Regions from separate parts of the Clostridium sp. JN-1 genome, predicted to be linked through region 3. Evidence: a T-box and tRNA genes for the amino acid it is inferred to sense, from the RefSeq annotation. Region 3 holds a T-box; the other regions hold tRNA genes.

Region 1 (3,279 bases), 900 kb from region 3:
AATAAACTTCAAAATTAACTTTAGATATATTTCTTTATTTCTTGAACCTTATCTAGTCTTTCCCAAGGCAAGTCTATATCAGTTCTTCCAAAATGTCCATAAGCAGCAATCTGTTTGTAAATCGGTCTTCTTAAATCTAATTCCTTTATTATAGCTGCAGGTCTTAGATCAAATACCTTTTTAACTATTTCTACAATCTTATCCTCTGATATCTTTGATGTTCCAAAAGTATCAACTGTTATAGAAACTGGCTGTGCAACACCTATAGCATATGCAAGTTGTATTTCTAATTTATCAGCAGCTCCAGCTGCAACTAAATTTTTAGATACCCATCTTGCAGCATAAGCAGCAGATCTATCAACCTTCGTTGGATCTTTTCCTGAAAAAGCACCGCCGCCGTGTCTTCCACATCCACCATAGGTATCAACTATTATCTTTCTACCTGTAAGTCCTGAATCTCCTTGAGGACCTCCAACTACAAATCTTCCAGTTGGATTTATAAAATACTTAGTATTTTCATCTAAAAGTTCAGGTGAAATAACTGGTTTTATTACATGTTCTATAATGTCATTTTCTATTTGATCGTGCGTTGTATCAGAATCATGTTGAGTTGACACAACCACAGTATCTATTCTAACCGGTTTGTTATCATCATATTCAACAGTAACTTGCGTTTTCCCATCAGGTCTTAAATAATCTAAAGTTCCATCCTTTCTAACTTTAGCTAATCTTCTTGCAAGTTTATGAGCTAAAGAAATAGGCATGGGCATATATTCTGGAGTTTCATTCGTAGCAAATCCAAACATCATTCCTTGATCTCCAGCACCTATAGCTTCAGTTTTATCCATTTCACCTTTTTTTGATTCTAGTGCTTCATCTACACCAAGTGCTATATCTGATGATTGTTCATGGATTGATGTTATAACCGAACAAGTAGAACAATCAAATCCAAACTTTGCTCTAGTATATCCTATTTCCTTTACAGTTTCTCTAACTATCTTAGGAATATCTATGTAACAATTAGTAGATATCTCTCCCATTACTAGAATCATTCCTGTAGTTGTAGCCGTTTCACAAGCTACTCTACCATTAGGATCTTTCTCCAATATAGCATCCAGAATAGCATCTGAAATTTGATCGCACATTTTATCTGGATGTCCTTCTGTAACTGATTCAGATGTGAACAATCTTCTCATAAATTTACCCCTCCAATTTCATAAAATAAAAACCTCTTCAATAAGAAGAGGTTAAATTACTTAACAACTCTCTTATCTTGCAGGTTAATTTATACTGCAGGAATTGGCACCTTAGCTCACAGCTGGTTGCCGGGTTTCATCGGGCCCTTTCCCTCCACCTCTCTTGATAAGAGTTTAAATATTAAATTAATTACAAATTTAGTAGATTTAAACATATAGTTATATAAAAATAAAACACGTAAAAGTGTTTTTATGGTGGAGGAAGATGGATTCGAACCATCGAAGTCGAATGACAACAGATTTACAGTCTGCCCCCTTTGGCCGCTCGGGAATTCCTCCATATTATTAATTAATAAAATCATTTTACATAAATTCATACTTTAAGTAAACTAATTACTTAAATACTACTAACATTTAATTTAAATGGTGGGCACAACAGGGCTCGAACCTGTGACCCTCTGCTTGTAAGGCAGATGCTCTCCCAGCTGAGCTATGCGCCCATAATTTATGGTGGAGGAAGATGGATTCGAACCATCGAAGTCGAATGACAACAGATTTACAGTCTGCCCCCTTTGGCCGCTCGGGAATTCCTCCGTATTTGGTGCTGGCAGAAGGCCTCGAACCCTCGACCTACTGATTACAAGTCAGTTGCTCTACCAACTGAGCTATGCCAGCATAAAAACCATTTAAATTATTAAGTTGTACTAACGCCAACATCAAATAGTATACATTGTTGTGATTCTAAATTCAACTGTATGCTTTAGTGATTATATAATATTACATGGATTTTTCTTCACATTACAATATATTTCTTTACTTTACGCATGTGTTTACTTTTAACTTATAAACTTGTCATATATAGTTTTAATTTTTTGATAATCATCGTTAGATAGCCTCTGTTTCAATAATTTAAGAGCTTTTTCAATATCTTGGGTTTTACCACTTTTAAGCCAACTTTTGACCTTTTCACAATCGACTGCAGGTAACTTATTAGCCATGCTATTTAACTTTTCCATGTCTGCAGCAGTTAAACTTTTTTCTGGATTAGAATTAGATATTTTAGAAATGGATTTATTTTCTTCTTCACTTTTGGGCAATTTATTTATACTTTTCGAAGTATCATTTTTAACAACTTCGCTGCTGTCACTAAAGAACGCTCTCTTATCATCTTTAAATTTTTCACCTATTTCATCTAATTTACCTTTTTTATAGTCACTATTTATATTCGTAAAGCATATATCACTAAAGAGATATGAAAACTTTTTTATATTATTATCGTTATTATTATTTTGATGCTTGTTTTGTTTATTATTAAAGACACTTATCTTATTACTTATAAAATTATCATTAATGTTTACTTTATGAACATATCTTATTATAAAGACAGATATAATGGTACATAAAATTATGATAAATGATAAGATTTTCTTATTCATTCTTATTCCTCCCAATTATATCTCGTGCAGCGTATGCTGCACTATATTACTCATCATTTACTCATTATTGTCAAGTATGTATTTTTTATTCTTGAACTTTAATATTTAAATAGTTTAAGTCATATAAATAATTTAGGGATTATCTTTATAAGGTGCATACTTGTCCCATCAGGAGGTGATTTTTTTGAACAAGGTAAAATCTAATTATAAAAATCCACTATGTTATTATAATATAGCTTATTTTTTAAAAGATTATATTAATAGGAATTCTATAATAATGTGTATTGGAACTGATAAGTGCATAGGAGATTGTTTAGGTCCATTAGTTGGAACATTATTAAAATTCAATGGTTTCCCTTTGCCAGTATATGGTACCATAGAAAAACCAATACATGCTTTAAATATTGATAAAAAATTAGAAGAGATTAAATCTCTTCATCCATACAATAATATAATTGGAATTGATGCCTGTCTTGGAGATGAAACAAATATAGGTGAAATTCAGGCACGTGATTATCCTATTCATCCTGGAAAAGGGGTTGGCAAATCCTTACCAGAAGTTGGCGAAACATCAATTATAGGTATAGTAGGATCTAATAATACTGAAGAAATGTTTAACAATAACAATATACGATTAAACTTAGTAT
Region 2 (3,279 bases), 640 kb from region 3:
TATTTCGGAAAATCTTTGTTTTCGCTGTGATACCTATCTATTGATATATTACTATTCGTTATATTACATCTACCATTACCTGTAACTAATATCTTGTTTCCTATTCTTGAAGACCCTTCAATTATAGCTGTATCCTTTCCCATATCTTTTGAAGTGATTGCCGCTATGATGCCTGAAGCACCGCCGCCTATTATTAATACATCATGAAACAAGTTAACACCGCCCTAATCTATAATTTATCACTAAAGTCGTGGAATTTTTACATATAAATTTAAAATTTCAGTCTAAATTTAAATAATGTTATTTTATATTATATCATATTTGTGTAATACTATATTTGTATTTAATATAATCTGTATATTTTATCAAAAAGTTATAAAAATAAAAGGGGGAATTAGGTTGCTTACTATTTATGCAGTATCAGATTCAATAGGTGAAACGGCTGAACAAGTAGCAAAAGCTACTGCAAGTCAGTTTTGTGAAAATGTAAATGTAGAGAGGATTCCATATATAAAAAGTTTTGAAGTTGTAAATGAGTTTATAAACAACATAGAAGATAAAAAAAATACAATGATTATATCTACTATAGTTTTAGTGGATGTAAGGGAGTTTCTAGTGCAAAGATGTATTGAAGAGGGTATACATATAACCAATGTACTTGGACCATGTATAAGTATGGCATCTATTATACTAAATAAGATACCAGACTATAGACCAGGTGCAGTATGGCAAATGGATTCTCAGTACTACAAAAAAATACAAGCCATGGAATTTGCAATACAATATGATGACAGCAAGGACAACTCTGGTATAAAGAATGCAGATGTGGTATTAATAGGACTTTCAAGGACATCAAAGACTCCACTATGTGTATATCTTGCTAATAAGGGAATAAAGGCACTAAATGTTCCTTTAATGCCTGAAGTTGAGGTTCCAAAGGAATTATTTGAAATAAGCAGAAATAAAATAATAGGTTTAACTATAGATCCTATGCAGCTTATAGAAATAAGGAAACATAGATTAGATAGGATTGCATCATCTTATCAGCTTTCAAGGGAAATTCAATATGCTAATGCAGAAAGAGTGCTTAATGAATTAGACTATGCAGATAGAATAATGAGAAGATTAAGTTGTAAAGTAATTGATGTAACAAAAAGGGCAATAGAAGATACAGCTTTAATTATAATGGAGCATATAGGCTATATAGGTCATAAGGAGATATAAATTGACACAAAAATACTTTTAATATAAAAAGACTGCCTGAAGTATTGATTTACAAGCGTTTATATCCAAAGTATTAAATTAATAAAAAAAAAGTTTTAAAAAAAGTGTTGACACTTTGGATAAAATTTTGTATTATAGTGTATGTCAGGTCGCCAAGATAAACACCTGATAAGCTAATAAGGCCCCTTGGTCAAGCGGTTAAGACACCACCCTTTCACGGTGGTATCATGGGTTCAAATCCCGTAGGGGTCACCATTAATGTGTGGGCGCATAGCTCAGCTGGGAGAGCATCTGCCTTACAAGCAGAGGGTCACAGGTTCGAGCCCTGTTGTGCCCACCATACATTTAAAATGTGGCCTAGTGGCTCAGCTGGTTAGAGTGCCGGCCTGTCACGCCGGAGGTCGAGGGTTCGATACCCTTCTAGGTCGCCATAAGTTCGCTGGCATAGCTCAGTTGGTAGAGCAACTGACTTGTAATCAGTAGGTCGAGGGTTCGAGGCCTTCTGCCAGCACCAATTTTATAAATAAGGCCCCTTGGTCAAGCGGTTAAGACACCACCCTTTCACGGTGGTATCATGGGTTCAAATCCCGTAGGGGTCACCATTAATGTGTGGGCGCATAGCTCAGCTGGGAGAGCATCTGCCTTACAAGCAGAGGGTCACAGGTTCGAGCCCTGTTGTGCCCACCATACATTTAAAAAATGTGGCCTAGTGGCTCAGCTGGTTAGAGTGCCGGCCTGTCACGCCGGAGGTCGAGGGTTCGATACCCTTCTAGGTCGCCATAAGTTTGCTGGCATAGCTCAGTTGGTAGAGCAACTGACTTGTAATCAGTAGGTCGAGGGTTCGAGGCCTTCTGCCAGCACCAAAAAAGACATTATAAATTTATAATGTCTTTTTTAGTTTGATTAATATAATGTTTAAAAAATAAAAGCACAGAGTATAAAATAGCTGCTCTATGCTTTTAATGTTTTAAAATATATTTTTGAAGAATATACATTTTATTGGTGCTTTTTACTATGTATATTCTTTTTTATTCTTATATCTTCTCCATAAAATTTATATAATGTAAATTCTCCTAAAAGTCGTGATGATATTCTTTCTGAATAGTTTTTTAATAAAGTTTCTAAACTACAATTAGTTGATATAAGCATTTTTTTTTGTTTTAATAATTTTGCATTTAAAAAGTTAAATAGTTCCGTTTTTGAAAAGTCTGTTATCTGTTCCGAACCTAAATCATCAATTATGAGTAAGTCACAATTTAGCATTAAATCCTTTAATTCACTGTCATTATTAAATCGTATGGATTTTAAATCTTGAATTAGTAATTCAGCAGTTCTATAAACAACTAAATAGCCTTTATCTAACAGCTCTTTTGCTATACAATTTGACAAAAATGTTTTACCAGTACCTGAGTTTCCAAAGAACATAATATTTTCATTTGAAGTTGAAAAGTTCTCTATATATGTCCAGCAGTCTGATACTATTTTTTGCATGTTTTTCCTAGGGCTTTTGTATTCATTATCACTTCTTTGAGGGGAAAATAGTTCAAAGTTAAATTCATCAAAGTTATTTTTTGCAAGTAAGTTTTTTAAATCTGAATTTTGATAGTATAGATTTACAAGCTTTTGCTTATAACAATCGCATTTTTTTGTACCTATAAACCCAGTATCTTTACATTTTGGACACTTATAGTGAATATCTAAAAAGTCTATTTTATACCCATTGCTTACTAGAAGTTCGGATTTCTTTACTCTTAAATTTGTTATTTTTTCTTTTAATGTTTTAAGGTATTTTTCTTTGTTTCCTATATTATTTAAAATATTCATTGAGAGTTTTAAACACAGTTTACTTATCTGTTTTTCAATGTTAAATATTTCAGGAACTTTCGCCATTACTTCCTCTCTTCGTGCCTGAAGTAACTTTTCTTCAGATTTGCGTATATCTTCATAGACTTTAGAAACATCTGAGCGATATTTTTTAATCATTATTTATCCCACCCTAGCAATTTTTTTTCTAAGTCGTTAAAATTATAGTCCCTTTGTTCAAAATTATTAAAA
Region 3 (3,279 bases):
CCTATTTAAAATTAGTAATAAACATAACTTATTATATTATTATTGTCGATATTTGCAAATAAGTTTTTGTATATACATTTTGTTTACACACATACTAATTTCAAGAAGGGAGTGTGTTATGTGTTACTAATCACTATTATATATGATGATAAAAGAGAAAATTTGATATATGATATAGAAAATGTAGTACGATATTTTAAAGAAAAAAACTATACTATAGGAATTTCAGAAAGTATACAGTCTAATACTCACTTCGTAAAAATATTTTGTGATGGAGATTTAAATGAAAAAGCTTATAACCTATTTAAAATGAATATTGCAGGGGCCATTTATAATGTGCTTATAGATGAATTTTATGATAAATATTTATTAAACTTCTTATCAGATACATACTTTTTTTTAAAGTATGATGAAATAGATGAGGTTATGAAAAAGAGTGAAAGCATATTAAAAGGATGTGACTATAATTTTGATCAAAATTTTATATATTGTATGAACAAAAAAAATATAATAGTAGATAAAATTATTGATTGTATAAATGAAAATAGAGAAATTAACATAGATGGTTTTATAACTTTTAGAATGAAGGAACTTGAAGATGATTTAGAGAGTATTATTGATAAAGTTGTGGAACAGTATATGGCAGAAAGGGAATATGATGATTTTATAAAGCTGTTAAAGTATTTTGTAGAAATTCAAGACAGCAAAGTAGATGAGATAAATATAATAATTACAAAGAGCGGTAAGTATTTATTAAAAGATAATAAAGGTAAAGATATAACTCAAGAATTACTAGATGGTTTGGATGAGATTCAATACAAACAAAATTCTAATATGGAAGATATTTTGATAGGTGTACTCATAACAAATTGCCCTAAAAGTATAGTGATTCATTGTGTGGAAAACTCGGAAAATGATGAATTTATAGATACGATAAAAAATATTTTTGAAAACAAGGTAAGTATTTGTACTTCATGTGATATGTGTAAGTGTACAGAAGACAGATTTACTCGTTTGATTGACAGCAAAATAAAAAGTTAATTTTTTGATTTTAGCTATTGACAAATGTAAATTCAAGCAATATAATAGTTTCAATAAATGTTAAAAACTTTGAAAAGGAAGAGTAAATAATAGACTGCTTTAAGAGAGAAAAATCCATTGACTGCAAGATTTTTTAGGTAAGTATTATTGAAAACCACCTTTGAGTTGAATATTGAACTTTAGTAGATATTTCCGTGAATCTGCGTTAATGATCTTGAGATGATAATGGTTTTTTAATTTAGCTATTATCAAATTGGGTGGAACCGCGATCTATACTCGTCCCATGTTTTGGGATGAGTTTTTTTATTTTTGAATAAAGACTTTGAAAAGGAAGAGTAAATAATAAACTGCTTTAAGAGAGAAAAATCCATTGACTGCAAGATTTTTTAGGTAAGTATTGTTGAAAACCACCTTTGAGTTGAATACTGAATTTTAGTAGGTATTTCCGCATATCTGCGTTAAAGATTTGAGATGACAATTATATAAGCATTATTTATTGTAATGTTTTATTTGTTGAAGTTGGGTGGAACCGCGATCTACACTCGTCCCATATATGGGACGGGTGTTTTTTGTATATAAATTATTTACTATAAATTACAATAGGAGGAGATAGTCATGATAAAGATTACTTTAAAAGATAATAGTGTTATGGAGGTTCAAAATGGAACCAAGGTATCAGAAGTAGCTTCTAAGTTGAGTTCATCTCTTGCAAAGAAAGCTATTGGAGCAAAAATAGATGGTAAAAGAGCAGAGCTTATGGGTGAATTAAATAATGATTGTAAGCTTGAAATATTGACATTTGAAGATGAAGATGGAAAGTGGATATTAAGGCATACTGCTTCACATATTCTTGCACAGGCAGTTAAAAGATTATATCCTGATGTAAAGTTAGCTATAGGACCAGCAATAGACAATGGATTTTACTATGATTTTGATGCAGAATTTTCATTTACACCTGAAATACTTGAAAAACTTGAAGCTGAAATGAATAAGATAGTTAAGGAAAATTTAAATCTTGAAAGATTTGAATTACCAAGAGAAGAAGCTATAAAACTTATGAAAGAAAAGCAGGAACCATACAAGGTTGAATTAATAGAAGATTTACCAAAAGATGCAGTAATATCTTTTTATAAACAAGGAGATTTTGTAGATTTGTGTGCAGGACCTCATGTTAAATCAACTGGCAAAGTAAAATCTATAAAACTTCTTTCAATAGCAGGTGCTTATTGGAGAGGCGATGAAAAAAATAAGATGCTTCAGAGAATATATGGAACTGCATTTGAGAAAAAATCAGATCTTGAAGCATATCTAAAGATGATGGAAGAAGCTAAAAAGAGAGATCATAGAAAAATAGGAAAAGAACTTGACTTATTTAGTATTCATGAAGAAGGACCAGGATTCCCATTTTTCCATCCAAAGGGAATGATAATAAGAAATACTTTACAAAGCTTTTGGAGAGAAATGCATGAAGCTGCTGGATATGATGAAATAATGACTCCTGTAATATTGAATGAAAAACTTTGGAGACAATCCGGCCACTGGGATCATTACAAAGAAAATATGTATTTCACAAAAATAGATGATGAAGATTATGCTATAAAGCCAATGAACTGCCCAGGTGCAATAATTGTATATAAAAACCAAATACACTCATATAGAGAACTGCCAATAAGATATGCTGAAATGGGAATTGTTCACAGACATGAAAAATCAGGCGCACTTCATGGACTTATGAGAGTAAGATGCTTTACTCAAGATGATGCTCATATGTTCTTAGCTAAAGACAATATAAGAGATGAAGTATTAAATGTTATAAAACTTATAGATAGTTTTTATAAGGTATTTGGATTTGAGTATTTTGTTGAATTATCTACAAGACCAGAAAATTCAATGGGAAGCGATGAAGATTGGGAAGCAGCAACTGAGGGTTTAAGAGATGCGTTAAATGCAGCTGGAATGGAATACAAAATTAATGAAGGCGATGGAGCATTCTACGGACCTAAGATAGACTTCCACTTAAAAGATTGTATAGGAAGAACATGGCAGTGCGGAACAATTCAATTAGATTTCCAGATGCCAGAAAGATTTGATTTAACTTATATAGGTGCAGATGGAGAAAAGCACAGACCAGTTATGGTTCACAGGGTTGTATTTGGATCTATAGAAAGATTTATAGGAATATTAACAGAACACTATGCAGGAGCATTCCCAACTTGGCTTGCACCAGTTCAAGTTAAA

Evidence for each region. The T-box of region 3 lies ahead of thrS (threonine--tRNA ligase). A T-box ahead of a tRNA ligase gene usually reads a tRNA of that ligase, here a tRNA-Thr.
Region 1: it encodes a tRNA-Thr, which carries the amino acid that the T-box ahead of thrS (threonine--tRNA ligase) is inferred to sense. The anticodon was not compared.
Region 2: it encodes a tRNA-Thr, which carries the amino acid that the T-box ahead of thrS (threonine--tRNA ligase) is inferred to sense. The anticodon was not compared.

Annotation. Positions count from the first base shown of each region.
Region 1 covers NZ_CP033465.1:206,803-210,081, reverse strand. Annotated here, with positions in the region: gene metK (methionine adenosyltransferase) at 21-1,196, opposite strand; SAM riboswitch class I at 1,266-1,369, opposite strand; tRNA gene EBB51_RS01045 (tRNA-Tyr) at 1,450-1,535, opposite strand; tRNA gene EBB51_RS01040 (tRNA-Val) at 1,621-1,696, opposite strand; tRNA gene EBB51_RS01035 (tRNA-Tyr) at 1,705-1,790, opposite strand; tRNA gene EBB51_RS01030 (tRNA-Thr) at 1,796-1,871, opposite strand; gene EBB51_RS01025 (hypothetical protein) at 2,033-2,632, opposite strand; gene yyaC (spore protease YyaC) at 2,817-3,279, shown strand, end outside.
Region 2 covers NZ_CP033465.1:2,747,145-2,750,423, reverse strand. Annotated here, with positions in the region: gene EBB51_RS13280 (NAD(P)/FAD-dependent oxidoreductase) at 1-212, opposite strand, end outside; gene EBB51_RS13275 (pyruvate, water dikinase regulatory protein) at 400-1,224, shown strand; tRNA gene EBB51_RS13270 (tRNA-Glu) at 1,405-1,479, shown strand; tRNA gene EBB51_RS13265 (tRNA-Val) at 1,489-1,564, shown strand; tRNA gene EBB51_RS13260 (tRNA-Asp) at 1,579-1,655, shown strand; tRNA gene EBB51_RS13255 (tRNA-Thr) at 1,663-1,738, shown strand; tRNA gene EBB51_RS13250 (tRNA-Glu) at 1,752-1,826, shown strand; tRNA gene EBB51_RS13245 (tRNA-Val) at 1,836-1,911, shown strand; tRNA gene EBB51_RS13240 (tRNA-Asp) at 1,928-2,004, shown strand; tRNA gene EBB51_RS13235 (tRNA-Thr) at 2,012-2,087, shown strand; gene EBB51_RS13230 (ATP-binding protein) at 2,221-3,207, opposite strand; gene EBB51_RS13225 (DnaD domain protein) at 3,207-3,279, opposite strand, start outside.
Region 3 covers NZ_CP033465.1:2,105,160-2,108,438, reverse strand. Annotated here, with positions in the region: gene ytxC (putative sporulation protein YtxC) at 121-1,041, shown strand; T-box leader at 1,102-1,328, shown strand; T-box leader at 1,355-1,594, shown strand; gene thrS (threonine--tRNA ligase) at 1,657-3,279, shown strand, end outside.